2 regions of the Pseudoalteromonas sp. KAN5 genome follow, and region 2 is predicted to be linked to the other one. Evidence: riboswitches for the same ligand, from Rfam matches in the RefSeq annotation. Region 2 holds a riboswitch; the other holds the start of a gene.

Region 1 (15,995 bases), 1.9 Mb from region 2:
AATAGCCGCGACAGCAGCAAGCTCAGCGGAGGCTAAAAATACATTCGCGCCATTACCTAAGCGATTTGGAAAGTTGCGGGTAGAAGTAGAAACCACCGTCGCCTTATCTGCAACACGCGCTTGGTTACCCATACACAATGAACACCCTGGCGTTTCAATGCGAGCGCCTACGCGACCAAATATACCGTAATAACCTTCATCGGTAAGCTGGTCTTTATCCATCTTAGTTGGTGGAGCAACCCACAATTGAGTTGGAATACGCCCAGTAAAACCATCAAGCAATTTACCTGCCGCGCGGAAGTGACCAATATTAGTCATACATGAACCAATAAATACTTCGTCGATTTTCTCGCCCGTAACATCAGATAGTAAACGTGCATCGTCAGGGTCATTTGGCGCACATAGAATGGGTTCATTGATATCGGCCAGGTCGATTTCTAGGACGTGTTTATATTCTGCATCTGCGTCAGCTTCCATCAACTCTGGATTTGCTAACCATTGTTGCATTGCTGTAATGCGACGCTCAATGGTACGTACATCACCGTAGCCTTCAGAGATCATCCACTTAAGCATCACAATATTTGATTCTAAATACTCAGCAATCGACTCTTTAGAGAGCTTCACAGTACAACCAGCAGCTGAACGCTCTGCAGATGCATCTGATAACTCAAAAGCTTGCTCAACCGTTAAATGCTCCACCCCTTCAATTTCTAGAATACGACCAGAGAACTCGTTGATCTTACCTTTCTTTTCAACCGTCAATAAACCTTCTTTTATAGCAAAGTAAGGGATTGCATGAACAAGGTCACGTAACGTAATACCCGCTTGCATTTTACCTTTAAATCGAACCAGAATTGATTCAGGCATATCAAGAGGCATAACGCCTGTTGCGGCTGCAAATGCAACAGCACCGGAACCTGCAGGAAATGAAATACCTAGAGGGAATCGGGTATGTGAATCACCACCAGTACCTACGGTATCTGGTAATAACATACGGTTTAGCCAGGAGTGAATTACACCATCTCCTGGACGCAGTGATACGCCACCACGGTTCATGATAAAATCGGGTAGTGTATGATGCGTGTTAACATCAATCGGTTTAGGGTAAGCTGATGTATGACAAAAAGACTGCATAGTTAAATCGGCTGAGAAGCCTAAACAGGCAAGATCTTTAAGCTCATCCCGTGTCATCGGGCCGGTAGTATCTTGCGAACCGACCGTGGTCATTTTTGGTTCGCAGTATTGGCCAGGACGAATGCCCGTTACGTTACATGCTTTACCCACCATTTTTTGTGCAAGTGTAAAGCCTTTATCAGACAGCTCAGTGATAGCGGGTACTTTAAATACATCCGTTGCACCTAAGCCAAGGGAGGTACGGGCTTTATCAGTTAAGCCACGACCAATGATCAGTGGGATCCGACCACCAGCACGAACCTCATCAAGAATGACATCTGATTTAAGTTCGAATGTGGAGATCACTTCATCTGTACCGTAGCGCTTCACAACACCTTCATATGGATAGATATCAATTTGTTCACCCATATTAAGTTCATCAACATTCAACTCAATTGGTAACGCACCAGAATCCTCCATCGTATTAAAGAAGATTGGCGCTATTTTATTGCCTAAACATACACCACCAACACGCTTGTTTGGTACAAACGGAATATCATCACCCATAAACCAAAGCACCGAGTTAGTGGCAGACTTACGGGAGGAGCCCGTCCCAACAACATCACCAACATACGCCAAGGGCAGGCCTTTTGCTTTTAATTCTTCTAGCTGCGTAATTGGCCCGACTTCACCGTCTTTATCTGGTTTGATACCATCGCGTTCAATTTTTAACATTGCTAAAGCATGTAGAGGGATATCTGGACGAGACCAAGCATCCGGTGCGGGTGATAAATCATCAGTGTTTGTCTCGCCGGTTACTTTAAAAACAGTCACAGAAATTTTTTCAGCAACAGCTGGCTTGCTAGTAAACCACTGTGCATCTGCCCATGATTCAATCACTTGCTTAGCAAAGCTATTACCTGCTTTGGCCTTCTCTTCAACATCATAAAATGCATCAAACATTAATAGGGTATTAGCAAGGCCTTTAGCGGCGATTGGCGCAAGCGACTCATCATCAAGTAAATCAATCAGAGGGGCGATATTGTAACCACCAAGCATTGTACCCAGTAGTTCTACGGCTTTTGCTTTTGAGATAAGCGGCGACGATGCACCCCCTTTAGCAATTGCGGCTAAAAAGCCAGCTTTAATATACGCTGCATCATCCACACCAGGTGGTACACGGTTCACCAGTAAATTTAGAATAAACTCTTCTTCACCAGCCGGGGGAGTTTTAACTAGCTCAATAAGATCAGCTGTTTGCTGAGCATCTAATGGCGCTGGTACGATACCTAATTCGGCACGTTCTTCTACGTGTTTACGATAATCCTGTAGCACAATATAGCCCTCTTTGGTGACGTGAAAGTATTTTGACGATTTATAATAAAGCTTTTAAGTATAGATTAAAATCCATCCTGTAAAGCAAAACATAATACTCACTATAAATTATGTGAATGTTAATTAAGGAAAATACCAATCACATGAATATTAATTACAACCCAGTTATTATCAGGCATAAAAAAACCCAGCATTGCTGGGTTTTTTTAATTTAAGATAGTATTAACGCTCTACTTTTACGCGTTCAATAACAGTTACATGCGCTTCAACACGACGGTTCTCAGCATGCGCTTCAGCCGTGTTTGCAGGGTTTTTAAGACGCTCTTCGCCTAAACCAACAGTAATGATACGTTTTTTATCAATACCATCTTCAATAAGACGAGCTGCAACAGCGTCAGCACGTTTTTTAGATAACCATTTGTTATAGTCAGCTTTACCCACTGAAGAAGTGTGACCTTCTAAAAGAACTTCAGTTCCTGGGTACTCTTTTAAGAATGCAACCGCTGCATCAATATCATCTAAGTATTTTTGCGATACTTTAGAAGTATTATTAGGGAAAGTAATTAATAAGCTCTTAGTTACTTCACGATCTTCATATAATGTACAACCAGTGCCATCTACAGCGTCAGTCATTGGTGTGTTTGCACATTGGTCGTCTGCATCTGGGATGTTATCGCCATCACTGTCAACTGGAGCAACAGCTACTGGAACAACAGCTGCTGTAGGAGCTGCTTCAACTGGAGCTGATGAACCTTGCTCACCAAAAATATAGCTAAGACCAAGCTTACCAGCAACATCAGTGTAACCACGGTCAAGTCCTTGGTACATTGTAGCTTCAGCGTTGAATGCAAAGTTATCTGTGAAATAGTGTTGATAACCAGCACCTAAGTTAGCAAACATTAAATTTTCAGTAATGTCTAATTGCTTAAGACCAAAAATACCATAGAAAGGGCCGCCGTTAATGTGGTAAAGACCATCAATACCTAAACGATCGCCGTCCATGCTCGTTGCAGTCATAGCTGGGTTTGAACTTGAGATATCAAAATCCATATCTGCATATTCTAAACGTGCGCTCCAGTAATCGTTAAAACGATAACCTAGCTCAGCACCCCAACCCGTTGAATCATCAACATTAGTACCAGCACTACCACGAACATTTTCCCATGATGCATCATAGTAATCGCCAAAAGCACCGATAAAGAAGCCTTCTTTTTCAGCCGCGAAGCTTGAAGCGCTAGTTGCAGCTAGTGCTAAAGCAATAGTAAGAGATTTAAGTTTCATGTTTCATTCCTTTCCATTAAAAATACCTAAAGGCCATTTGGCCAAACTCGCTCTAAGATAGATGATGACCAATTAATCCAAACTTAATAAGCCTATAGAAACTGAAATTTATAGTGAAGTCCAATAGGTTGGAACAACACAAAATACGACAATACCTATATCAATTCTTAACTCGCTAGATATTTCGCGAGCTCTCAAAATTATTTAACTCATTTCAAACTTCGACAAATTAATTGATTAACAATAAGAATACTACAATTATTTACGGCTTTATTACTTTAAATCAAGTTTAAATTCACTTTAATTAAAAGCGAAAAATGATTAAGTAGTCAAGAGTAACATCATACAGTGTTAGCCCGTTTACTCAAAAAGTAAATATTGGTAGGTATTTTAAAAGCAAAAAAAGTCGACTTGAGTTAATCAAGTCAACTTTCTAAAAGCTAAAGTTGCTGAGTTAAAATGTTAAAGCAACTTTAGCTCAGTAAATAAAATTATTTGCGAAGAACTTTAACTCGTTCAACACTCTTAACCTGAGCTTCTACTCGGCGATTTTGTGCGTGAGCTTTAAGTGTGTTTGCTGTATTCAACAAACGCTCCTCACCATAACCAATAGTAGATACTCTTTCAGATGAGATGCCATCTTTAATTAGCACATCTGCTACATCTTGTGCACGTTTTTTAGATAATTGCATATTGTAATCAGCATCACCTACAGCTGAAGCATGACCTTCTAATAAAACTGATGTTCCATCGTTTTCTTTCATAAACGCGGCTAAATCAGCAATATCATCAAAATAGCCATTTGGTACTTCGGCAACATCGTGCGGGAATGTAACTAACAATGCCATTGTTACTTCTTTATCTTCATACAATGTGCAACCGTTATCATCAACGGCATCAGTCGTCGGTGTATTAGCACATTGGTCATCAGCATCGATAACACCATCATTATCACTGTCCATAGGACCCGCCACTACTGGCGCTGGCTCTACTGGCGCAGGTGCTGGACTTTGGTCACCAAAGATATAACTAAGACCTAATTTAGCACCAACATCTGTGTAGCCACGGTCAAGACCTTGATATAGAGAAGTTTCAGCATTAAAAGCAAAATTATCTGTAAAATAATGTTGGTAACCTGCACCCAGATTAGCAAACATTAAATCTTCATCTACAACATCAAGATTTTTCAAACCAAAGATCCCGTAGAAAGGGCCGCCATTGATATGGTATAGGCCATCAATACCGTAACGTTTTCCGTCCATACTTGTTGCAGTCATCGCAGGGTTTGAGCTTGAGATATCAAAATCCATATCAGCGTATTCTAAACGTGCGCTCCAGTAGTCGTTAAAACGATAACCGATTTCCGCCCCCCAACCTGTTGAATCATCAACGTTAGTGCCTGCACTGCCTCGGACATTTTCCCATGATGCATCATAATAGTCGCCGAATGCACCTATATAAAAGCCTTCTTTATCGGCTGCGAAACTTGAAGCGCTAGTTGCAGCTAGTGCTACAGCAATAGTAAGTGATTTTAATTTCATTGTTTCCTTCCCATTTTCACAATTAAAATTGTAGCTAAGTGACCCTAGCTCTTAACATTTAACCTGAGTACAAAGAGATTTGTTAATCATTACTTAACGAAAACGCTTGAATTGTGTTTTTGTCAACTAAAGTGGTTTTAATACAAACAGTAATAAGTATAGACGAGATAAAAGACTTTACCTAACCTACAGCTAAATCACCCAAACATAACACTAAAAAAACCTCCCATAGTCAGTATTTACAGTGATAAGCGCACTTTAGTACGCGTGTAAATTTTAAAACTCTCACGTGTATTATATTGGTTAATTTTAAATCAACAAGTAGGAAGCGTATTTATTTCTTATGAAAGATTAATGAATAACAGTTAATAATCAGCCTAAAGTAAGCAAAGTAAATATCTCCTCACAATAATGACTTACTTTCAGTGAGGAGCGATATAAATAGGAATATACTAACTCAGCGTGGTGCGTCATCAGGTACCACAAAATGTCTGATAATTTAGTTCATTTTTAGGGGCTAAAGTCCATGACTCTTTTACTTGGGATTGATATGGCTGTTGCAATGCATGCAAATATTCGTTCAATATGGGACTGTGCTGCTGCCGCGTAAAATCTTGTAAGATATCTTCAATAATATGATTGCGCGGGATCAATTTTGGATTCACTTTACTCATTATAAAGTAGCTGTCGGCAGATGTTCTTTGTAACCAACTCTGTGACCACGTAGTTAACTCTTGAGGTATATCACTATTACCTTGCAATGATTGCGTCAACGCATTAAAAGTATTGGTGTAATCAAGTTGGTGCGTTTTCAACAACGTTAGTAGCTCGGAAACTAATTCTTTATCCCCTACTTGCTCACCATCAAGTCCCAGCTTCTGCGCCCACATTTGGCTAAATGCATGATTAAACTGCTCAGCAAAGCCATTAATAATTGGGCTTAATAAGGCTACCGCTTGCTCATCATCGCTACTGATCAAAGGCATTAAACTTTCGGCTAAACGGGCACAGTTCCAATTTGCAATATTTGGCTGATGACCAAAAGCATAACGCCCTTGACGGTCTATAGAGCTAAATACGGTATCAAAATCAAACTTATTCATCATCGCACAAGGGCCGTAATCAATGGTTTCACCGCTAACTAGCGTATTATCGGTATTCATCACGCCATGAATAAAACCAACTCGCATCCAACTCACCACAAGGGCTATTTGTTTTTCAACAACCTTAGCTAAAAATGCTAAATAGCGCTCAGCGCCAGAAGTCGTTATTTCAGGATAATGTCGCTCAATGGCTAAATCAGCCAAGGCCCGTAAACCTGCAACATCTCCTTGTGTGGCTAAATACTGGAATGAGCCAACTCGAATGTGACTGCTGGCAACGCGGGTTACAATTGCTCCCGGCTGAGGTGGTTGTCGGTAGACGGTTTCGCCGCTGGCAACAACCGCCAAACAACGTGTAGTGGGTACGCCGAGCGCATGCATGGCTTCACTCATTATATACTCACGTACAGCAGGACCGATTGCACAACGGCCATCACCACCGCGTGAAAATGGCGTAGCGCCCGAACCTTTCAACTGAATGTCCCATAGCTGTTGCTCTTGATCTGTCACCGCCCCTAGTAAGTGTGCGCGACCATCTCCCAATCGCGGTGAGAAATGACCAAACTGATGCCCAGAATAACCCAGTGCAACAGGTTCTATGTTACTGTTACTTTGATTACCAGCAAAAATGTCTGCACGTTCAGCGCAGGCCACATCAATATTAAGCTGTTGAGCTAAAACATCGTTCCACAACAATAATGTGGGTGCTGCAACGACACTAGGAAAATCTGGTACTGCAAAATCATCTGCAATCTGGGTATAGCGCGCAACGAGTTTCATGGTATTCCTTAAGCTTGGGTTGTTTGTATGCCAACGCGGTTATCACCCACGCTGTACGCGAGAATTAAGCTTAGCTCTTGTAAACTTAAACCGCTTTGCTGTTGTAACTCATTAAAAAATGCTTGCGCCGCAGCTAGTGACTTTTTAGTTTGTAGGCCACCATCAATTATTTTATGCGCCCGCAAATAACTTTCTACGTCACGAGATAATAAAAAGGTATCTTTACCAAGAGCACGTAATGCATAAGGTCCTGTGTTACCCCCTAAACGTGCACCGTGCTTTTTTAAATATCCCCACAAACCAATTATGTCGTCTGTTGGCCAATCGGCAATAAATTGACTAAAACTACCATGTTCTGTGGCAACATCATGGATCATATAAGCGTTATGTGGAATGGTTTGTACTTTTTTAAAGTTACGCACAATTCGCTCATCACTGGCTTTTTGCTCGAGCATATCCGGTGGCATCATGAGTAACTTTTCGACACTGAAGTCCCAAAAAACGTCACGAAAGCCAGCCCATTTATTGTTGATCACCGACCAATAAAAACCACTTTGAAAAACCTTGCGGGTAAATTCTTCAAGCCATACATCATCAGGTAGAGTCCGTAATTGTATTGCTGTTTTTGGAGCCACAAGCAATTGCTGTAACATCGCTTCGCCACCTTTTCTCTGTGCCGCTCGTTGATATATATCTTGAAACTTTTCCATCATTCACTACCACTACTGTTATTAAGCTTACTGTAACGTTATTTACGTTGTAAAAAAATGTCAGGAGCACATTGCAGGGTAAATTAACTTAAAAATATCCATCCTTGACACCTAGACGGCTAAAATGCTTTAATCTCCGTCATTACCCCTATTTAAGGTGTGAGTTTTTCTTAAAACTTGCGCTGTGGGCTAGAAGAGGTGCGTTATTCAGGTAGCGTATGTGAGGAGCACAAAACTCCAATGATCATACGTGAGGGGAATTAACGCCGAGAAGTAACACTTTTTGTGAAGGGTTATTTCGGGCGACTGGGTTGAATCCCAGCGACTGTCACCAATAACAGCAACGCTGTTAATTTGTTTGGTGGAGAGCTTCTGGTCTTAGCATAATAAGGCCATTGCGCCCTATTGTATTAAGCCCATTCGCTCTTCGAATTATTAGTTCGAACGACGTTAATGCGGCTCCAATCATAAAAGCTTCCTTAACTCTTCGAATAATTTATAAGTTCGTGAGAGATGATCAACAACTTTAATTTAAACAACTACCCATTATGGACCGCGCTTGTCACCCCTTTTACAGATGCAGGCGACGTCGACTATGGCGTACTTAACCAGTTAGTTGCACAACAACAAGCAGCTAACAATGGTATATTATTACTTGGCAGCACCGGAGAAGGTCTTGCCTTAACATTAAAAGAGCAGCAAGCGATTGTTGAGCACGTATGCCAATTAGCACCAACCGTGCCACTGATGGTTGCCGTTGGCGGTATGAACCTAAAGCAACAAATTGCGTGGGTTGAATACTGCAATCAACTTCCTATTCACGGCTATTTACTTGGCTCTCCTGTGTATGCAAAACCAGGTGTAGTTGGTCAAACTCATTGGTTTGAAAGCCTGCTCAATGCCAGTAAGCACCCTTGTATGCTTTATAACGTGCCAGGGCGTAGCGCCGTTGCGATCCCTCCTGAGGTCATCAGTAATTTAAAAGATCATAAAAATTTATGGGCACTGAAAGAAGCCAGTGGCGACATAGCCAAATTTGAAGGCTTTAGAAAAGTAGCCCCTGATTTAGCAATCTTTAGTGGTGATGACGCGCTAATGCCTTACTTTGCACAAGCAGGCGCGAAAGGCTTAGTGTCAGTTGCTGCCAATGCATGGCCTGAGCAAACCCATGAATTTGTGAGACGTAGCCTTAGCGGTCAACACCCCAATTTATTTGCCGACTGGTCTCAAGCGATTCAAAGCTTGTTTGCCGTGGCAAACCCTATTCCCGTTAAAGTATTGATGCATTTACAAGGGCGTATTCGTAGCCCGTATTTACGTCCGCCTTTAACGCATCTTGAGTTAACGCAAACTGATTGCATCAGTCATGCAAACAACACCATTTTATCTTGGCATTAAACACAGGTTTTTATAATGAGCTGGTTAGAACTATTAAATAATTTAGAATCGGGCGCAGTACGCGCAGCAACACAAGACGAAAGCGGCCAATGGCATGCAAATGTTGACGTTAAACAGGGCATTTTAGAAGCGTTTAAAAACGGCACTAATACTGAATTCCCAGGTGGATTTGTTGATAAACACAATTTAGCACCACAAGGTTTTACAGCCGATGCTGGCGTTCGTATGGTACCTGGTGGCTCAAGTGTACGCCGTGGTGCGCACGTAGCTAAAGGTACGATCATTATGCCACCAGCGTACGTGAATATTGGTGCATTTATTGACGAAGGCACTATGGTTGATAGCCACGCCTTAGTAGGTTCGTGCGCGCAAGTAGGTAAAAATGTGCATTTAAGTGCAGCGGTACAATTAGGCGGCGTACTTGAGCCAATTGGTGCAAGCCCAGTTGTGGTAGAAGACGATGCATTCATTGGTGCAGGCTGTGTGATTGTTGAAGGCGTAGTCGTTAAAAAAGGCGCTGTACTTGCACCGGGCGTGCGTTTATCAGCGACTATTCCTGTTTATGACTGTGTTAACGAGCGTCAACTAGATAAAGGCGAGCCAATTCCAGAATACGCGATTGTTATTCCTGGCTCTCGTCCTGCATCTAACGCCTGGGCGCGCGAACAAGGCTTGAGCATGTCATGCGCATTAATCGTAAAATACCGTGATGAACAAAGTGATGCGTCATTACTTCTTGAAGAGGTTTTACGTTAATGACCTTTTTGAGCACGCCAGTTAAAACCGCCATTGATGAGTTATCAACTCAGCTTGATACACCATTTTTTGTTTACGATCTTGATACCCTAAACACGCACTTAGCGCGTTTAGTGGCACAAACTGAAGTAAAACTTTGGTATGCCGTAAAAGCTAACCCGTTATCTAAAGTGATACAGAGCTTAGATAGCGCAGGTTTTAATTTTGATGTGGCAAGCAAAGGCGAACTTGAGCAAGTACTAGCACAAGGTATTAACAGCGAGCGCGTGCTCAACACTGGGCCTGCAAAGAGCCCAAAACAAATTAAACACTTTATTGAGCGTGGCGTACGTATTTTTGTGGCCGAAAGTCTCAATCAAGTTCGCTGGCTAAATGAGCAGGCGCTAGCTCAACAATGCCAGCTTCAGGTTTTACTACGCGTACAATTACGCTGGCCTGAGGGCGAAAAAAACCCACTGGGTGGCGATAGCCTAACGCCATTTGGCTTAGGTTGTGATGAATGGCAAGCACTCAACATTCATGACTACCCTGCACTTAACTTTGACGGCCTGCATATTTTCCAATGGGGTAATATGCTTAGCAGTGACAAACTCGCCGAGCTTTGGTCACAAATGGTCGCGCCATTACAACAACTCGCAGCTGATTTAAATATCAATTTAAAAGTACTCGATTTAGGTGGTGGTTTAGGTATTCCTTATACATTAGATGCCCCCACTCTAAGCTGGGATGCATTAATAGCAGCGCTTGCAAAAATTAAGCGTGATGCAGGTGTTGAACAATTATGGATGGAGCTAGGCCGCTATGCTGTTGGTGAATGTGGTCATTACGCAACCCCAGTGGTTGAAAGCAAGCTTAATTATGATCAACAGCAAGTGATTTTAAGTGGCGGAATAAACCACTTATTGCGCCCTGCGGTCACAAGCCAAGATTTCCCCGCACGTTTATTACGTGAATCAAACGCAACAACGCAAGCGATGAGTTTGTATGGCCCACTGTGCACAGCACTTGATTGTTTGGGTGAACACCAATTACCCAATGATTTAAACGAGCACGACTGGCTGGTGTTTAGTCAATGTGGTGCGTACGGCTTTACCGAAAGCATGCCGTACTTTTTATGCCATGAACTTGCCGCCGAGTACGTTTTACAAAACGGTGAGCTTCACTGTATTCGTCAAGCAGAAGATGCCAGCTACTATTTAAGGTAATTGATATGAGTATTACAACAGCTATCAGCCAAGAAAACATCGTAGTTGGTGAAGTTGCAAACGGCCTGCCACTCACTATTCCAGTTTATCGCTTAAAAGGCGATGGCAGCGGACCAAATGTGTATGTGCAAGCCAACATGCATGGAGCAGAAGTACAGGGTAATGCGGTTATTTACCAGTTACTCGAACAACTTAAACACCATAAACTTAAAGGCGATATTACCTTAGTCCCGTATGCTAACCCCATTGGTTGTAATCAAAAATCAGGGGAGTTTACCCTTGGTCGCTTTGATCCAATTACCGGCACTAATTGGAATCGCATGTATCACTGCAATAGCAAGCTTGCAACTGAGTTTGCCGAGCAATACGCGGATGCCGATGAGCAGACTTTAAAAAGCGCCTTTAAAGCAGCACTTATCGATGAAATAGATCAGCTATTAACGGGCCCAGCTTACCGTTTAACCACTGGTAAACGTATTGCCCTGAATTTGCAAAAATTAGCTCATAAGGCTGATATCGTTTTGGATTTACACACCGGCCCAATCTCAAGTCAGCATTTGTATTGCCCAGATTACGCCAAGGACAGCGCCCGCTATTTTAATATTCCCCACATATTGTTTATTCCAAACGACTTTGATGGTGCAATGGATGAAGCCAGTTTTTGCCCGTGGTGGCAGTTAACTGAAGAATTAGCAAAGCAAGGCCGTAAGTTTAATGTGCAGGTTGAAGCGTTTACCGTTGAGCTTGGCAGCCAAGAAAAAATTGATTTGAGTGCCGCTCTCGATGACGCAAATAGCATTTTAAGTTATCTAAATTATAAACAAGCATTCGTCGATGCACCGTATCAACCAAAAATGATGAAGCGCTACGGCTGTAATTTAAATGATTACCTTGCTTACTATGCGCCTATGGGCGGCATGGTTGAGTATATAGCGCCACTAGGCGGGCATATTAAAGCCGGTGAGCCAATTGCAAAGGTACTGCGCATGGAGCGCTATTTAAGTGAACAACCTTTGCAAACACTAACACTTGATTGCGATGCCATCGCAATTTTGCACTTTGCTTCAGCAAGCGTAAATCAAGGCACTGAGCTATATAAGTTTTTTACCAACGTATTTGAGCTTTAAGTTACTTCTATTGAAAGCTCAACCCTTCTCATTGCGTGAGAGCACGATTATCCAATTGGAAAACGTGCATTGAACAGGCGGCTTCGGCCGCTTTTTCTTTGTATTTATGATCGAAAAGCGCCACAATCACGTAAGTTCAGTAGCAATTCACTGATATTCAGTTACAGTCAATAGTGGATAAATTGTAAAAATCGCAATTTTCAATATTTCTATGACACTGAAATTAGTTAACTTTAATTTATTCGAAATACACAATAGCGACTCTCTATTTGATTTTATCAAAGGAATAATAATGACTTGGCACTATGGGATCTTATTCACTGCACTATTATCAAGCACCGCATTTGCGCAATCAGAACCGGCAACAAAAACCAACGAACAAGATGATGAGCTTGAGCTGGTAAAACAATGTATTTTAAACGAGGCAATTGGCGGCTCTGACGAAATGACACTAGCGCAATTACGCGAAAAATGCTCATCATTAGAGGAAAGTAAGCAAGTAACAGCACTGGATAAACGCAAAGCGCGTGAAGAAGTCAGCCAAAAAAATCGCAATGTGATCACCCCACATAAACGCAATTACATTTTACCGCTGTCGTATGTTTCTAATCCTAATACTAGGCCATTTAGTAGCTTAAATGAACTATCTGAGGACAGCGATGGCGAGCCACTCGATAACTTAGAAATAAAATATCAATTGTCGATTAAAGTCCCTTTATACAATGACTTTGCAGATAAAGATCAAGCCATTTACTTTGGCTTTACTCTACAATCATTTTGGCAATTCTATAATGATGATATTTCATCGCCATTTCGTGAAACCAATTATGAACCTGAGATTTTTTGGGTTAACTACCTAGACCCGGAAAATGTACTGTGGGGCGATGAAATGGCCATTGCAATCGGTTTAGTTCACCAATCTAATGGTCGTAGCCAACCTAACTCTCGCTCATGGAATCGTATTTATGCCGATTTTATTTGGGAGAATGAAGGATTTGTTTTTAGCTTTAAGCCTTGGTATCGCATTCCTGAAGATGAAAAAGAAAATCCACTGCAGGCTAAAGGTGACGATAATCCAGATATCTATAAATATATGGGTTACTTTGAATTTTCTGGCGCATACCGCTACGAAGACCATGAGTTTAGCTTTATGACACGCAATAACTTAAATTCGGATAACCGCGGCGCAATTCAATTAGATTGGTCATTTCCTTTATGGGGCCGATTACGCGGCTATGCACAATACTTTAATGGTTACGGTGAAAGTTTAATTGATTATAACGCTGATATTGAACGTATTGGTGTGGGTATATTGTTAACTGATTTACTTTAAAAATAAGTTACTGTAAAAAACAAGGCCAAGCTAATGCTTGGCCTTGTTTTATCACTTAATAACTTTAAACGTACCTTCAAATTCAGCGACTAACACATTGCCATCAAAGATTTCTACTGGCACTAAATAGCTTGCCTTACCTTCCGACTCTAACTCGGCTAATTTACCTTTACAGCCGCTTAAATCAACACTGCCACGCGGTTCATTATTCAGCGGTTTTAAATACTTAATATTTGCATCAGCCAATACGATATTGCCTTCAAGGCCTGCTTCTTTAAGTGCTAAGTATGTTGCCCCCCAGCCAGTTAGCGTCGCTAAACTATAAATAGAGCCTGCAAACATGGTGTTATGCAAGTTTAAATTCGCATTAAGATCAGCACTGGTGGTAAATTGCCAATCGGTGTAGCTTTCAACTTTAATACCCATCGCATCACTAATTGGAATCGATTCGCGCCACGTATTCTGTAGCACTTGAGTCCAATTAGGATGGCGGAACCAACCCGGCTCAGACGGTTTTTGTTTCACCATCTTCCAATGTTGAACATCGTTATAAGCTAGATGCGCTTTTTCTTTAAGCTCATAACCATGGCGCTTATAAAACTCCAGCGCACGCTCACGAGCAAATAAAACGAGTTCATCGGCATCTTGGGTCCAAGCTATTTTCTCAAGCTCATGTAGTAGACGACTACCAATATGCTGGTTACGATTCCCTTCAGCAACTGCCATATAACGTACTTGGGCTTGTTGTTGATTATTAAAATGCAGTCGTGCAACACCTAGTACAACACCTTCTTTATTTTTAATAAAGCGGTGCTCAGCATCTTGCTCTAAATCGTCCTGCTCCGAGCCACGCGGCTCATTCCATGGCGCACGTAGTACTTGCCAACGTAATTGATAATAAGCTTGCCAATCTTCGCTACTTTGTGGTGTTGTCACCTGAAACATAATCACTCCTGTTGTGCTAATACCGTACTATAAAACGCTGTCGCTTACTGCTAAAAATAATATCAACAGAATACGGTAATTTGTTATTGCGACCTACCATACTCCATCTGATAAAAACTTGGAATACGACTTTGGTGAGCAAAGTAAAATACCTGTATATCACAAAAAGTGATATGCAGACTGGCGCTTTAAATTGACTCAGCTATGCTGATGTAACTATGGAACATTTTTTTGAAGACAACGGGGCAGTAAAGCACAGCTTTATCGAAGATTGTCACCGTCTCGGACAACTACTCTATTGGCACAAATATGGCGCCGATTGCATTCAAGTGCGTCAACATAAGCAATTACGTTGGCTATTGATCAACGAAACCTTACAATCCGTGGTTGAAAAAAGCCGACCGAGCCACTTGCTGTTCCCTCATCTACAGTTTTTAGCACAACTATGGCAACCTCTTACAGCACCAAAATCAGTGCTTGAACTCGGACTTGGCGGGGGGGCTATTCGTAATTACTTACAACACACTTACCCTGACTGCCAACTGATGTCGGTAGAAAAAAACCCCAATATCATTCACTGTTATAAACGTTTCTTTGGCGGTGACCATGCCTTAAACTTGCGCTGTTTTGATGCGGAAGCGGTGCTTGAGCAAGGGCAAGAGTATGATTGGATCATCCTTGACTTGTTTAGCCAACTCGATGCGCCACTGTTTTTATACAAACATCGCTTTTATGAAAAATTACGTAGTGTCTTAGCTAAAAACGGCTACCTGTTTATTAATTTTTTATCACAACATGATTCACAACTGAAACAATTAGAACACTTACTGATCACCACGTTTGGTAAAATTCCGAGTATTGAGAAAATCCCAGGTTACGCAAACCATATAGTAATGATCAAAAAATAACGTTTATTTAAATAGTGTGCGTTACACGGCTAAATTAAATGTCACAGGCCCATCATTACATAAACTCACCTGCATATCCGCAGCAAACTGCCCCGTTGCAACAACCACCCCAGCCGCTTTTGCTTGGCTAACAAAATACTCATAAAGCTCATTTGCTTGAGTAGGGGTTGCTGCAGAAGAAAAACTTGGCCGCATGCCTTTTTTAGTATCTGCTGCTAAGGTAAATTGCGATACCACTAATAATTCACCTTGAATATCTTTTAGGCTTAAGTTCATTTTGTCGCTTTCATCGCTAAAAATACGGTAGTTACTTACCTTATGTAGCAGCTTATCAGCAGTGCTATTGTCATCGTGTTTTTCAACTCCCAATAATAGCAAGATCCCCTGCCCAATTTGACCAATAACTTGGCCTTCCACTTCAACTTTTGCGTGTTTAACCCGCTGAATTAGTCCTTGCATT
Region 2 (15,995 bases):
TGACTGCTTGGTAACGTTTTTGCAGCGATTGAACAGCGTTATTCGCTTTAGCTTGTTCAACAATATTTAAAATTGCATTTTCATTGTGAGCAAATAACTTCATTATTTTGCGCACCCGATCATCCATAATGCGACTAAAGCGGCGCATTTCGTCGTAGTCTTCAATACTACCCGCATTATCTAAGCGATCGCCTAATCTGGCTAAATCGTCAACCAACACAGTGATCTCTTGTGCTAAACCTAGATGCTCTTCTTGTAATAAAAAAGTAGCAAAGTCTGCGATCGCACGGTTAATTTCTAGCTGCGATGACTTAGCTAATGGAATAATAATATCTTGGTTTAAAAGTCGGTTGGTTTCTTTGTATATGCGTTCATTTGACCATGTTGGCTGTTTTTGTTTGATCGCATTTTGTACGTCTTTTAGACTGAAGTCGGCCATTTTAAAACGTTTAAATAGTAGTTCTAACATTCCCCAGTGCTCTGTAAGGGTATTTAGCAACTTTTTAGCTGGGATCATAAAACTCCAAAAATCCTAATTTATACTGTGTTAGCTAATTTTTAAGCTCACAGTGATTAGTCGAATAAAAGTAAATTTACAATAGTTTTACACAGTCTTTGGTGCTAGACTGCGCGCCGTGTCGACCTGCGGCATATAGCATACAATTTTTACATTTTTATAAAGGTTGTTCAAACACCATGGTAACTACAATTATCCTAACCCTGATAGCGTTGGCATTTGTGCTCATCGTTATAGAGGATATTATCCATGTAAACAAGGCCAAAACCACGCTTTTCTTTGGTACTTTATGCTGGATTATCTTATTTATCTCGCCGCTCAACGGGCAAAGCCCCGAAAATGTACAACATCAACTTGATCACAATATTTTAGAGATTGCCACATTATGGTTGTTTTTAATGGCTGCAATGACCTTTGTTGCCTATTTAAACTCCAAAGGTTTTATCCAAAATATTGTGCACAGAGTCATGCCCAGTGCTATAAGCGAACGCAAGCTGATGTTTTTGATTGGTGGCTTTTCATTTTTATTCTCGTCGATATCAGACAATATTACCGCTACATTAATTTCGCTTGCGGTGGTTATGTCGTTAAAACTCGATCCGAAAAAGCTCATTAAATATGCCACCTTAATTATTTTTAGCGTGAACTCCGGTGGCGTATCACTGATCACCGGTGATGTGACGACATTAATGATTTTCCTTGATGGGAAAGTCAGTATCGCTAACTTATTGTTATTGGTCGTGCCGGCACTTGCAAGTGTGGCGTTGCTGGCGATTATGCTGTCGTTTGGCTTAAATGGTGCTGTTGAGTTCACCAAACAAGAAGAGCGCCGTATTGAAAAAACCGATATCACCATCGCGGTTATTTTCTTATCAACTATTATCGCTACACTGACATTCAGCGTACTTTACCACGTACCGCCGTTATTAACTTTCCTCTTTGGTTTATCGTTAATGTTTTTAGTTGCGCAATTCTTAATGCGTAAAAAAGACGTAAATAAAAAAATCATCGATTATATTCGAGAAATAGAATACGACACTTTGCTGTTCTTCGTCGGTGTGTTGTTACTCGTAGGGGCGTTAAAAGAAGTGGGCATGCTAAGCAAGTTCACGCACCTTTATGAGTTAATGCCAGCGCAGTATGCGAACTACCTAATGGGTATTTTATCAGCCGCAGTTGATAACGTACCGCTGACGGCTGCATTACTTAAAGCCGAGATTGTGATGAGTCCGCAGCAATGGCTATCGTTTACTTATGCAACTGGCGTAGGTGGCTCTATGCTAATTATCGGCTCGGCGGCCGGTATTATTGCTATGAGTAAAGTAAAAGCGCTCACATTTATGAGTTATTTACGTATGTCTGTGTATCTATTAATCGCGTATACGGTCGGTTATATAGGCTCATATATAGCAGGTAGCTTGATTTAATAGCTTTTATTATTAAAACAACTTGACAGCTAGACGTCTAAACGATAACTTTCAAAGCCCACTATATGTGGGCTTTGTTATTTTAATTGATAATTAGAGAATGCAATTAATCTAACATTCAGAAGAGGTGCGGTATTTAGGTACTTAATGTGAGGTGACGACTGCCTACGACCATTAAGGAGGGAAATATTCGCCGAGAAAAACAACTGCACGTCACAGTGGTTTTTCGGTTTATGGGGCTGAATCCTCAAAACTGTCACCAATTAGGTGGAGAGCTTCTGGCAGTGGACTTTTCTTATCGAGCACCCCCTTGCCAAGTTCTTCTTGTTTTATCGTGGTATGATTGCCACAAAAGGAGACGACATGAATACCCAATTAGCTGCTAATAATGAACAACAGTCAGCGAAAAATCAAAAATCAGATATCGTAGTAGCAAAATTTGGCGGTACCAGTGTGGCTAATTTTGATGCAATGAGCCGTTGCAGTGAAATTATTGTAGCCGATAACAATGTACGGGTAGTGGCAGTTAGTGCCAGTGCTGGCGTGACCAACCACCTAGTAACATTGTGTAAAAAGGATATCTCAAGTGATGAGCGCGCTGAAAATATTGCCGGCGTAGTAGCGATTCAAGACGCGATTTTAAATGAGTTGTCACTTGATGCAGACTTAGCTCATGGTTTTGAAGAAACACTAAAAGCATTTAAAGCCTTAGCAAGTGAAGGGGTTAAATCAAAACAACAACAAGATGAACTCCTGAGCTTTGGTGAGCGTTTATCATCGTATTTATTTACCCAAGTGCTGCGTTTAAATGGCTTAGAAGCTGTTCGTTTTGATGTTCGCCAAGTGCTTAAAACTGATAGCCAGTTTTCTAAAGCAACGCCAGATGTTGCAGCAACAGCTGCGGCAGCAAGAGAGCATTTAATTCCGCTTTTAAAAGATCATGTTGTAGTTACTCAAGGCTTTATTGGTAGCGACGCGCATGGGCAAACAACCACACTTGGTCGCGGTGGCTCAGATTACAGTGCGGCGTTATTAGCTGAAGCCGTAAACGCTAAGAGTGTACACATTTGGACTGACGTTGTGGGAATTTTTAGTACAGATCCACGTTTGTGCGTTAAAGCCACACCTATTGCCCGTTTAAGTTTTGATGAAGCGGCTGAAATGGCGACTTTTGGTGCCAAAGTATTACACCCAGCGACGATTTTACCCGCGAGCCGCAGCCACATCAGTGTATTTGTAGGTTCAAGTCGTGAGCCGGAGCGAGGCGGTACCTGGATCGAACGTGAAAAATCACAATTACCAGGTATTCGAGCGGTTACACAACGTAAAAACCAAATACTGCTAACGCTTAAAAGCCCTGAAATGTTACTAGCAAGTGGCTTTTTAGCCCGTGTATTTGCTATTTTAAGTGAGTTTAATATCTCGGTTGATTTGGTAACCACCTCAGAGATAAGCGTGGCAATTACGTTAGATAATGCACCGAATGCGTCACGTCCTGAACTTGATCAAGAGTGTTTAGACAAGCTTGCTGAGTTTTGCCATGTATCGGTTGAAAACAACTTAACCTTAGTGGCGTTAATTGGTTCAGAGATCCAATTACGTCAGCAACAAGTTAACTTAATGCAGGTGTTAAGTGATTTTAATATCCGCCTAATTTGCCACGGCGCAAGTAAACATAACTTGTGCTTTTTAGTTGAGCAAAGCGAGTCAGACTTAGTTGTCCAAGCTATTCATAGTCGTTTATTAGAAGCTCAGCACGGCGCGTAACGAGTCAATAGAATTTACCACAGAGCACTGCCAGTCAGTGCTCTTTTCACTTACTACACTAATATCAAATTCATTATATTGGCAGCTCACCGCCGCTAAGTTTGCTTGCGTCAGCTCAGTAAATACATTGGGGCTTAAGAGTTTGGCAATGGGCCGAGACGTAGCTTTCGCCAGCGCTTCTTTTAAAGTCCAAACTCTAAAAAAACGCTCAGCGCCTTGGTGTTCATTTTGCGTAATTAAATTGACCTCATCGATATGATAAAAATGCTTAGCGAGTTTTTCAAACGGGCGCTGTAAGTTTATTTTTTCAATATCAAAGCCAAATTGAATTCGGTCGATATTCAATGCCGCACCAACAAAACCATTTGAGTGCGACAGGCAACTACTTATTACTGTGCTACTACCCGCTATATGGATGAGTAATTTACTACTAGACTCGTCAAATTCAGAGCTTAGTTGATTTGCAGGTAGAGTGGTAAACTCAGGGAAACTGCGTTTGACCAAATACTTAAGTAATAACCGTGTTGCTAAATACTCTTGCTTTGCTTTATTACTCTTACGACGAGTGAATACCGTAAGTTCAAAAGGGCTTAATAATGTGTTTAGATTGAATTCATCAACATTTAATAACTGAGCATCAAATAACAAAATTGTTTGTGTATTGAGTGACTGTACAGTGTGCTCAATGATATCTAGTTGCTGTTGAAAGAATAACGCAGGCATAAAATCCACAATTAAAGTGATAAAAGAATAAATATGTTTATATTTTGTGCGGTTGTGCACGGGTTATTTAAGCCAAGGCAAATTTATTACTCACTGACTGTGAAATATGGTTTAATTCACAACAATGAAAATAATAACAGATTTGTAGATGTATGGCACAATTGCGTGATGGTTTTCAAAGCCGCCTTGGCTTTGTTTTAGCAGCGTCTGGCGCTGCGGTTGGATTGGGTAATATTTGGGGATTTCCTACGCAAGCGGCGAATCATGGCGGCGGTGCGTTTTTGCTGGTTTATTTTATTGTTATATTTTTATTGGCTCTGCCTGCTTTATATACTGAATTATATTTAGGTCATCAAGCTCAAGCTAATCCGGTTAAAGCGCTTAAAAAAGCATGGCAAGCTCAAGCACCAAATGTAGGCGCCGCAGCAGGTTATTTAGGTTTAGTGGGCGCCATTGTCATGTTGAGCTTTTATTCAATCGTGGCCGGTTGGATGCTAGCCTACGCGCTTGAGCCAATAAGTACATTCTTAGGCTTCACAGAGCTAAGCCAGTTTTTACAAACTGACTCGATGGTACGTAATTTTATATTTACACCATTGATGCTGCTCCTCACCGCGAGCATTATTCTCAAGGGGGTTAAGTCAGGTATTGAAACCTGGTCACGCCGTTTAATGCCACTGTTATTAGTATTACTTGTGGGGTTAATTGCCTATATAGCAACCCTTGATGGTGCCAGCGAAGGTTTTGCAGCCTATTTAGTGCCTGATTTTAGCCAAGTGCTCGAGCCAAGCTTAATTATTGCCGCAATGGGGCAGGCGTTCTTTTCGCTGTCGTTAGGCGTGGGTTGTATGATGATTTATGGCTCATATTTACAGCCTGATGCGAATTTACCACGCTTAACAGCCTCGGTTGCCTTGCTTGATACCGGGGTGGCATTTTTAGCGGGCCTATTAATTATTCCAGCTATTTATGTAGCGCAGCATAACGGCGTACAAGTATTTAGTGATGGAAAACTAGTGGGCGAGGGGCAGTTAATTTTTGCAATTTTGCCGCAGTTATTTAACACCATGGGTGAAGTTGGCTTGTTAGTTGGCTTACTGTTTTTTGTATTAATGTCGATTGCATCGCTGACTTCAACAATTTCATCAACCGAAATACCTGTCGCCTTTTTAGTTGAAAATCATCAAGTTGAACGTAAAAAAGCCACTTTCTTAGTGAGCTTGACGGTTCTTGCTGCTTCATCGCTGATTATCTTTAACTTTGATTGGTTATTTGGCTTAGTGATCATGGTGCTTACTCAGTACCAATTACCATTAATGGGGCTATTTTATTTTATTACCGTAGGGTGGTTATGGCACCGCGGCAATCAACTACATGAAGCAGCAACAGGCATGCGTTTTTGGTTTGCACAATACATCCGTTTTGTATGTCCGATACTAATGACAGCGGTGTTTGCTAATGTAGCATTTGGTTGATAATTTAGCCGTCAGCCGTCAGCCGTCAGCCGTCAGCCGTCAGCCGTCAGCCGTCAGCCGTCAGTTTTTTAGTTTTATCCAAGGAGGAATTATGAACATAGATGTGAAAGTACCGGTCTTTCCAGACTCAATACGCACAGCAGACATCGCAAAGCTTTATGTTAGTGAAGGTCAGCTAGTCTATGCCGGTGATGTGCTATTTGATGTTGAGACTGAAAAAGTCGTTTTAGAAGTTATGGCGGATTACAGTGGCATTATTGAGAATATAACGATTGCCAATGGTGATGCCGTTACTGGCGAGCAAGTTGTCATGACTATAAAACAGCTTGCCGACAGCGAACTGCCAGCACGACCCACAGCTCAACAGCTTCCACCGCGAGTAGATGGCTCAGAGAAAGACGCTATTGCTTCTCCTTGGTTGGCTAAACTAAATAAAAGTTTCATTATTGCTCTAGCAGTCGGCGCTTTAGCTATCCTTTTTGTGCTTGGGAAATAGCTAACATGACCAAATATGTAAGCCACCCGCTATATGGCAGCGAGCCAATTCCTTCAGGTAATAGCTATACAAAGCAAGAAATCGATAATGCCCATTGGCGCTATAAAAGTGTCCGCTGTTTTCCAGAAACAGCAATTCCCGCAGCAACCGAAAAACAAAGTTACAGTGTATATCCAAGGCAACTCTACATTGATATAGAAGAGAACTGTGTCGATTGTCACAAACCATTTATATTTTTTGCGAAAGAGCAGCAATACTGGTTTGAACAATTAAAATTTTGGATTGATGCACATGCAATCAAGTGCTTTGACTGTAGAAAGAAAAGCCGTGCAATAAAACAGCTGCAAATTCGCTATGCAAACTTAATCATTAAAGAATATCGCACGCCAGAGGAAACCCAATTACTCAAATCCAGCGCGCAGCAACTGTTTGATTTGGGTGTGATCAACAAGGTAAATAAACTAAACGCTATTCGTAAAATGTAAGTATCAATGTTTAAGTGACCTATGTTGTTAAGCCCTAACTTAACCTGTCAGATCCGATTCACAGGACATAACCAAACCTGATAGTCAGAAGTATGTCAATTGCAGACGTTGAGGGGTTTTAATGTCTGAAGTCAATATCTGGGGGCTGGAGGTTAGAGACCTCTGGCTACCCGATTATGTTTACATTTTTCCTAACGCTCGATCTACAGCCTGTTGCAAGTGTGGTGGCTGTTTGACTGGATATCTTTCTTCAATTATCGAGCTAATAGCGAATTGTAACTCTTTTGAAAGCGAAACAACACCTGAGCCTATAGAGGGTACATTGACAGGTTCAAACATATAACGTGCGTTGGTAAAAATATCTTTGTATAGTTCTAATTTTGACTCTAAATCTATGTGCGGCAGTCTTTCTTTTAATGCATCTTTGTCTACTTGATCAATTAATGAATACAATTCAGCAAGATTATGGCCGCGGATAACTTTTTTGTGCATCTTATATCCGTCAACTTGATGATCAGTGACCAAAAATGATTTCAAATAAATCTCTATGGATAGCGCTGCATTAATCGCAGCGACCCAGAGGCAACCTTCTATAGTAGATAGTACAGACGCAGCTTTTTGATATTGATTACCTGATGAGAATACTACAAGTTCTGGAATTCTTTTCATGATACCTCTTTGAATACAGTTTCGTCATTGTGACTAATCATACTGTTTTCCTTTTATAGTTTAATAAACCCAGAATATGCCCATAATACCGTTCCCGACACTGATACGATGTAAATATTTACCAAAGCTTTATATTTATTAGCCACAAACTTTTGGTGTTCAGTATTTGTCTTTTCCGCATACTCTTCTGATACTAAATTAGCACGTGCACCTTTTATTGTCGGCAGTTCCATCCAGGAATCACCAGATTTAATTACAGGGTTTTCTGAGTCTTTCTCAAAGTCTGGGTATACAGAATGAGTAAAGCCTAAAAGAAGAGAATATATTGTTAATAACGCACCGAATGCTCCAAGCCAGTTAAAATTTTTGTAATAGAAAGAAAGTGCTAAGTGAACTATTCCAAATAGAGATATAACTATAATAGATCCTGTCGAAAACATTACAGATTTCGAGCCAAACATCTTTAAAAATGTTTTAAATATCATACTTTGTATCATGTCCCTTATGTTGCATAAATGCATGGAAATCAGAATAAAACTTAAAGTTTATTTAGTTCCATTTGGTGGTTTATAACACACCAAAACGGCGTATATTACATACCCTGATAATTTCACCAATAATTACATTTGTAAACAAATAATTAGAACAGCTAGGAATTAAGCGTGTTATTTTACCCCAAAACGGTGTTTAATAATGTTATCGGACAAAATTAGGCTCCGACTCAAATAAGCAGGAATAAATTTAACTTTTTCAATGGCCGCTTTTAATTAATAACAGCCTTTAGCAAAGCTAAGTTGGTTGATTTTTTCTGCTCTGGTTTTTAAACTTTGATCTAGCATCTAGCATCTAGCATCTAGCATCTAGCATCTAGCATCTAGCATCTAACCTCATTTCACTTCATTACGCAGAGGGAGTTGATTGGCTATTTCATGGGCGTTTTGTATTGTAGTTTGGGCTATTTCACTTAATGCTTCTTTGGTAAAAAACCCTTGGTGCCCGGTGACTAATACGTTAGGAAAGCTTACCAATCGTGAAAAAACATCGTCTTGCATGATTTCGTCGCTGCGGTTTTTAAAAAATAGTTCAGATTCTTGCTCGTAAACGTCTAGTCCTAAATAACCGAGTTGCTTATTTTTCAGTGCAATAATACACGCTTTACTGTCAATGAGCGCGCCACGGGAGGTGTTAATTAGCATTGCGCCTTGCTTCATTTTAGCAAAAGCGTGCTCATTAATAAGGTGATGTGTTTGGTCGTTAAGCGGGCAATGTAAAGAGATCACATCACTTTGGCTTAATAATGTATCAAGGTCGCAAAGTGTATACTCACCTTGTTCGGCATAAGGATCACACACTAATACATTGGCACCAAAGCCATTGAGAATATTTATTAAGGCAAGACCAATTTTTCCACAACCAATAATACCAATGGTTTTTTTGAATAAGTTAAAACCAAGCAAACCGTTTAAATCAAAGTTATCTTCACGAATACGGTTATACGCTTTATGGGTTTTACGATTTAACGTGAGCATTAATGCGATGCAGTGTTCGGCAACGGCTTCTGGACTATAGGCCGGTACGCGGCATACTTTAATATTATGCGCTTTAGCGGCAGCTAAATCGACGTTATTAAAACCTGCGCAGCGTAGTAAAATAGATGTTACACCAAGTGCGGCAATGTGTTTTATTACCGCCTCATTGACTACATCATTTACAAAAACACAAACGGCATTAAAGCCTTGACACAAAAGCGCACTTTGTTCATTGAGAGCTTGTTCAAAGTGGCTGATGGAAATGCCTGTATAGTTAAGTAAACAGGCATCAAAAGACGCCTGATCATATTTCTGCGAACTGAAAAGCGCTATTGTCATTTGCGTCATTAAGGGTACTCTCTATCACCATTTTTAAGGTTTCGGGTTTAGTACGCGGTGCGTAGCGAACTGATAACTGTCCCTCAGAGTTTATAAGAAACTTGGTAAAATTCCATTTTATAGCACGATTTTGTGCAATTCCTCGGGTGTGAGCTTTTAGATAATTGAATAACGGGTGAGCCTCAGGGCCATTCACCATTACTTTACTAAATACCGGAAAACTAACATTAAACTGTTGTTGGTAAAAGTCTTTAATATCAGCATTGTCGATCGGCTCGTTGTAATCAAACTGATTACACGGAAATGCCAGCACAATAAAACCACTGGCTTTATATTGCTGATACAGCTTTTCTAGTGCAGCTAATTGCACCGAAAAATTGCAATTACTGGCGGTATTAACGATTAAAATGGTTTTACCTTTTAATTGGCTAAGAGAAAAATCCTCGCCGTTATAAAGTGGGGCGCTGAATTGATAGATGCTATCCATAGTGTACCTGCTGTGAACCGTCCATGAAGAAATTTAATGAAGACTTTTTCATTCGCTTTTTTACTATTCGGTTGAGATAATCAAAGTATCTTTTTAAGTTACCACTGAATTAGGACAGTTTTATGTCAATGAATGTTTCGTTTATCGGTTTAGGTGTTATGGGTTATCCAATGGCGGGTCACTTAGCTAATGCAGGTCATACTGTTACCGTATACAACCGCACTACAGCCAAAGCAGAGCAATGGGCACAGCAATATTCGGGCGAAGTGGCACTTACCCCTGCACTTGCAGCCAAAGGCGCGGATATAGTGTTTATGTGCGTAGGTAATGATGACGACTTACGTTCAGTGGTTTATGGCGAAAATGGTGTGCTTACTGGCATGGCTGATGGCACTATATTAGTGGATCACACTACAACGTCTGCTGAAGTTGCACGCGAAGTGTCTGCAAAGGCGGCATTACAAAACATCGCGTTTATTGATGCGCCGGTATCAGGTGGTCAAGCGGGGGCCGAAAATGGTGTACTCACGGTAATGGCTGGCGGTGATGCTGCGGTGTTTGCAAAAGTACAACCCGTGATGGCGGCATTTAGTCGCTTTAGCCAATTATTGGGTGAGGTAGGCTCTGGTCAATTATGTAAAATGGTGAATCAAATTTGTATTGCAGGTGTTGTGCAAGGTTTAGCCGAAGGGTTACATTTTGCCAAGCAAGCAGGCCTTGATGGCGAAAAAGTAATTGAGACTATCGCAAAAGGTGCGGCAGGCTCTTGGCAGATGGAGAACCGTCATAAAACAATGTTAGCGGGTGAATACGAATTTGGTTTTGCAGTCGATTGGATGCGTAAAGACTTAGGTATTGCCCTTGATGAAGCAAAAAGCAATGGCGCTACGTTACCGATGACTGCAACGGTTGATCAATATTACGCTGATGTACAAGCCCTCGGTGGCGGCCGCTATGATACGTCAAGCTTGTTAGCGCGTATTGAAGCACTGCATAAAAATTAATAACTTTAATTGTAGCTTAGCGCCTTAAATCATATTGACTAAGGCGCTTTATTTATTAACATCAAGCCGCTTACCGCTTACCGCTTACCGCTTACCGCTTACCGCTTACCGCTTACCGCTTACCGCTTACCGCTTACCGCTTACCGCTTACCGCTTACATACTCTGTGCGTAATTATAAAGCGCTTTGAGGATAGTAAGGTTCTTCTCATTATCGTCATGCTCATGGGCAAGGTTTTCGAGGGTGATCATAAAATCTTGTGCGCTGATCGACGGTTGATCTTCACCATGCATTAATTTGTTTTGGCAGTATTGACGCCATTGATCAAGCTCATCCTGATTTAGCGATTGCGGCCAGTTACGCGCACGATACTTAAATAATAAGTTATCAAACTTCTTATCTTCAAAATCAAGCTTCATACCCGCTAATTGTTCAGGACTGGCATCGCGAATAATGGCAAACTTAGCTTTATCGGCATGGCTAGTAAAGCCATCATACAGCATGTAATCCGTGTTAGTGGTTTTGCCGTAATCGGCTTTGTCGTTAAATACTTCAGTGACTTTATCGCGAAGGCTTGGGTTGGCTTTTAATACGGCAAGGTTTTTTAAACATTGCTCGCGGTCAATACCTAAACGGGCGGCATTTTCAGGTAATAACGTTTTAGCTGGCGCCAAAATAGGGCATTTGTTTAAGTGCACCAGTTTTAAACCAACAGGGAGTTCATCTTCACCCAGTTCGCTGCGTTTTGTGTAAAGGCGGGTACGTAATTCTTCTACTGATAAATCAATTAATACTTGTGGGTCTTCGGTTAAATTAAAACACACCACGGCATTTTTATTCGTCGGATGAAAGCTCATCGGCGCAATCCAACTGGTACAGCCTTGCGTGGCAGGAATGCGCGATGAGGTATGTACCAGCGGCGTCATATTAAATACATCAACAAGTTCAGCTAGGGCTTTTTTACCACGTAAACTAAAAAAGAAGTTATACAATTTAGGCTGCTTTTCTTTGATAAGTTTAGCCAAGGCAATGGTGGCGGTTACATCAGAAAGTGCATCGTGAGCCGCAGCGTGTTCAATACCATTGGCAACGGTTAAATGCTCCAGCTTAAAGCTTGGGCTGCCATCTTCTTTGAGCGGCCATTCAATGCCCTCAGGGCGCAGCGCATAACAAGCACGTACTAAATCAATAATATCCCAGCGACTGTTATTATTTTTATATTCGCGCTCGTATGGGTCATAAAAGTTGCGGTAAAAGCTATAACGGCTTACTTCATCATCAAAACGAATACTATTATAACCGGCTACGCAAGTATTAGGTACGCTAAACTCAGCATGGATCTTGGCAATAAATTCAGCTTCCACTAAACCTTTTTTCATCGCTACTTGCGGGGTAATTCCAGTGATCAAACACGCCTCAGGATGAGGTAAATAATCAGCCACCGGTTTGCAATATTCAATTAACGGCTCACCAATAATGTTTAAATCAAGATCGGTACGAATACCCGCAAACTGACTGGGCTTATCCTTTTGTGGGCTCGCCCCCCACGTCTCATAATCGTGCCAATAAATTGTTGCTTGATTTTGCTCTTGATAAGCCATGTAAAAACCCTTTAAGTTAGCTCGATACGGTTGAAAAACCGCCAAGTTACTAAATTCATGAATTATTTAGATTATGGCACAGCGACGGAGGACTTTATAGGTTTGGATGATGAAATGATGGTACGTATATTAAACCGTTTGTAGTTAGGTATAGCTCTCGGTACAGCAGATTAATTTAATATTTAATCAAGTTCACTTTTACAGGGCTTTTTCAATGCTTATGCATAAAAAATCCGTACTGCCGAACATCGTAGTTACAAGGCTCTATTCTCACAAATATGTATTTAAAATAGGCACTTGGAGCGCTTTTGTTTGCACTATTTACATATCTATACGTTGATAATAGAAACCATTTGTATTAACATGCCGCCCCTAATTCTTTTGCTCTTTAATTAGTTGGTTAATTAAACTAATTGCTTTTTCCCCTAGGAAAGTATGTAAATGCTTAATTCATTTAAATTATTACCTTTATCCGCTGCTATTTCTTTAATAGTCACTTCATCACCGATTTTAGCCCAAGACTCAACCACAATAAAACCAGCAGAAAAAGGCAGCCTTGAAACAATTACTGTTACTGGATCATTTACAGTGAATGAAGTCGTTGATACTGCGACGGGCTTAGGTTTAACCCTGCGTGAAACACCGCAATCAGTTACTGTTATTACCAAACAGCAAATTCAAGATCAGGCACTTGATACAATAATCGATACTGTTAACAGCGCTGTAGGTGTGTCATCTGAAGCATTTGATAATGTAAGAAATAATTTAAGTTCTCGTGGTTTTGAAATTAGTAACTACCAAATAGATGAAGTGCCAATAGCGTGGAGCCTGGCTGCCAACTCGGGTGAAACAATCAGCGATGTTTCCATTTACGAACGTGTTGAGTTTGTTAGAGGCGCTACGGGCTTACTCACTGGCGTTGGTGATCCGTCTGCATCGATTAACCTAGTTAGAAAGCATGCAACAAGTACGGAACTAACAGGAAATGTGAGTGCCGCGATTGGTAGCTGGGACAACAGAGAGATCAAAGCTGATATAGCTACAGGCCTGAATGATTCTGGTTCAGTTCGTGGTCGGGTAGTGGCGAAATATGAAGAAAGCGACTCCCACATGGATTTATATCAAGATGAAACTAAAGTCTTGTACGGAGTTATTGAAGCTGACTTAACCGAAAATACGCTCATACGTTTTGGTGGAAGTTATCAAAAGAATACGCCTACTTCACCAACCTGGGGTAATCTCCCAGGTTTTTATTCAGATGGTACAAAAACTGATTGGGAAATATCTAAAACGACAGCTACAGACTGGAGTGAGTGGGATACAGAGAATACTAATTTGTTCGTTAATTTAAACCATGTACTTAGTAATGGTTGGGAATTAGTTGCTAACTACAACAAAATCAAATATATGAAGGAGTCAAAGCTAGTTTATTTATGGGGTACTGTTGATAAAGAAACGGGTGAAGGGCTCGGTAGCTCTCTTTATAAAAGTAAAGGCGACAGCGATCAAGATAGTATTGATTTTCAGTTGAAAGGTGATTATTCGTTTTTTTCACAACAACATGAATTTGTACTAGGTGCTTTATATAGCAAGCAATCTACTGTCTCGACATCTTACGAAACGCTTGGTGATATTGCGGATGTAGGTAACTTTTTTGAATGGGATGGCAGTTTTGCAGAGCCAACTTGGGGCGATGAAGAGATAGTCGATGTAGACATGGATACCGAGCAAAAAGGACTATATGGTGCTACTAGGCTATCGGTGAGTGATTCATTTAAAGTCATTGTCGGTGGGCGCATTGCCAGCTGGGAGCGCAAAGGAAGCAACTACAGTGTTGACACTGAATTTGGCGATACGGGTGTTTTCATTCCATATACTGGTGCCCTTTATGATTTAACGCAAAATCACCGTGTGTATATTAGTTACACAGAAATATTTAAACCGCAAAGTGCTCAAGACCGAAATGGTGACTTTTTAGCGCCAATTGAAGGTAAAAGTTATGAAGCGGGTCTTAAAAGCAGCTTCTTAGATGATATGTTTCATACCAACCTTGCGCTGTATACGATTGAGCAAGATAACGTAGCGCAAGCGGATCCTGGCTTCATAATTCCTGGCACTGTAAATTCACAAGCGCAACGTGCAGCAGAAGGTGCAACAAGTAGAGGTTTTGAATTTGAGGTTGTAGGACAGCCTGTAGATGGTTGGAATATTAACGCTGGTTATTCTCAGTTCGAAGCTGAAGATGCTGATGATGTTAAAGTGAATACTCAAATGCCACGCAAGCAGTTTAAATTATTTACAACCTATAGACTAATTAGTTTACACCCTGATTTAACTATTGGCGGCGGCATTAATTGGCAGAGCAAAACCTATGGACAAAGTGTAGAGCAGGGCGCTTACGCGTTAGTTAACTTTATGGCTCGTTACGATATTAATAGCAATATGCAAGTACAGCTAAATGTTAATAACCTACTCGATGAAGAATATTACAGTCGAGTCGCTTCACGTGATCAATATCGCTACGGCGTTCCTAAAAACTATAATCTGAGCTTTAATTATTCCTTTTAATAACTCCTGTAATATGCCCTATTTCCGTTTACGCTGAATAGGGCATATTACATTTTGTGAACTACCATCCATCTCTTTTCTCAAATTAGAGTAATTATATTAAAGTAATATTTTATTGAATTCGTATCATGATATTATTAGATTTTTATTTCATTAGGTTTATATAAATGCGGGCATCTACAGTAAAAGTATGGGAATTAGTGCATAAATGGACGAGCTTGATTTGCACACTTTTCTTATTGATGTTGTGCATAACGGGTTTGCCACTGATCTTTCATGATGAAATTGATGAAGCGTTAAACCCCGATGTATGGCAACCTAAATACCCACAAGCAGAGCATTTAACCCTAGATGAAATACTTGAGATAGCCCTTACGAATCGTGAAGGTGAGCAAGCTATTTATATGAGTTTTGATATTCTGCGCCCGGTCATTAATATAACAAGTGGCCCAACAGCAGATGCGCCGAGCAGTGAGATGCATTTCGCTTCCTATGATCTAACCAGTGGTGAGTTAGTACCGCCATCAGATGTGGGCGAATCTGTGATGGAGTTTATTTTACAATTACATACCGATATGTTCTTAGGTTTACCCGGTATGTTGTTTCTAGGGGCAATGGGTGTTTTATTTGTAATATCAACTATCAGCGGCGTAGTTATATACCGTCAATATATGCGCAAACTTAATTTTGGAACAATACGCCGACATAAATCAACACGGCATAAGTGGTTGGATTACCATAATTTATTTGGAATTGTTACTGTTGCTTGGGTGTTAGTTGTGGGGGTAACAGGGGTTATTAATACACTTGAAGAACCCATTTTAGATACTTGGAGGGATAATAATTTAAAGCAGTTGTTGTCTGAGCACCAAGGTGGAGCTATTGTTGAGCCTAGCGCTTCATTAACTG

The links. Region 2 has a riboswitch for lysine ahead of lysC (lysine-sensitive aspartokinase 3). Riboswitches for the same ligand answer to the same signal wherever they lie in the genome.
Region 1: linked by a shared signal. The riboswitch ahead of dapA (4-hydroxy-tetrahydrodipicolinate synthase) and the one ahead of lysC (lysine-sensitive aspartokinase 3) in region 2 are both predicted to bind lysine.

The regions. Positions count from the first base shown of each region.
Region 1 is NZ_AP025589.1:2,913,755-2,929,749, forward strand. Features, by position in the region: gene acnB (bifunctional aconitate hydratase 2/2-methylisocitrate dehydratase) at 1-2,448, opposite strand, end outside; gene KAN5_RS12945 (OmpA family protein) at 2,671-3,729, opposite strand; gene KAN5_RS12950 (OmpA family protein) at 4,221-5,270, opposite strand; gene KAN5_RS12955 (protein adenylyltransferase SelO family protein) at 5,744-7,153, opposite strand; gene KAN5_RS12960 (DNA-3-methyladenine glycosylase I) at 7,162-7,863, opposite strand; lysine riboswitch at 8,049-8,243, shown strand; gene dapA (4-hydroxy-tetrahydrodipicolinate synthase) at 8,377-9,261, shown strand; gene KAN5_RS12970 (2,3,4,5-tetrahydropyridine-2,6-dicarboxylate N-succinyltransferase) at 9,277-10,017, shown strand; gene KAN5_RS12975 (PLP-dependent decarboxylase) at 10,017-11,222, shown strand; gene KAN5_RS12980 (succinylglutamate desuccinylase/aspartoacylase family protein) at 11,228-12,349, shown strand; gene KAN5_RS12985 (phospholipase A) at 12,642-13,682, shown strand; gene KAN5_RS12990 (bifunctional GNAT family N-acetyltransferase/hotdog fold thioesterase) at 13,734-14,627, opposite strand; gene KAN5_RS12995 (fused MFS/spermidine synthase) at 14,846-15,535, shown strand; gene dtd (D-aminoacyl-tRNA deacylase) at 15,557-15,994, opposite strand; gene KAN5_RS13005 (alpha/beta fold hydrolase) at 15,982-15,995, opposite strand, start outside.
Region 2 is NZ_AP025589.1:1,041,896-1,057,890, forward strand. Features, by position in the region: gene KAN5_RS04480 (hypothetical protein) at 1-517, opposite strand, end outside; gene nhaD (sodium:proton antiporter NhaD) at 697-1,944, shown strand; lysine riboswitch at 2,059-2,230, shown strand; gene lysC (lysine-sensitive aspartokinase 3) at 2,308-3,711, shown strand; gene KAN5_RS04495 (4'-phosphopantetheinyl transferase superfamily protein) at 3,688-4,434, opposite strand; gene KAN5_RS04500 (sodium-dependent transporter) at 4,587-5,909, shown strand; gene KAN5_RS04505 (biotin/lipoyl-containing protein) at 6,001-6,405, shown strand; gene KAN5_RS04510 (zinc-ribbon domain containing protein) at 6,411-6,890, shown strand; gene KAN5_RS04515 (hypothetical protein) at 7,071-7,559, opposite strand; gene KAN5_RS04520 (hypothetical protein) at 7,613-8,044, opposite strand; gene KAN5_RS04525 (2-hydroxyacid dehydrogenase) at 8,447-9,427, opposite strand; gene KAN5_RS04530 (redoxin domain-containing protein) at 9,393-9,914, opposite strand; gene KAN5_RS04535 (NAD(P)-dependent oxidoreductase) at 10,037-10,918, shown strand; gene sbcB (exodeoxyribonuclease I) at 11,073-12,518, opposite strand; gene KAN5_RS04545 (TonB-dependent siderophore receptor) at 12,960-15,086, shown strand; gene KAN5_RS04550 (PepSY domain-containing protein) at 15,254-15,995, shown strand, end outside.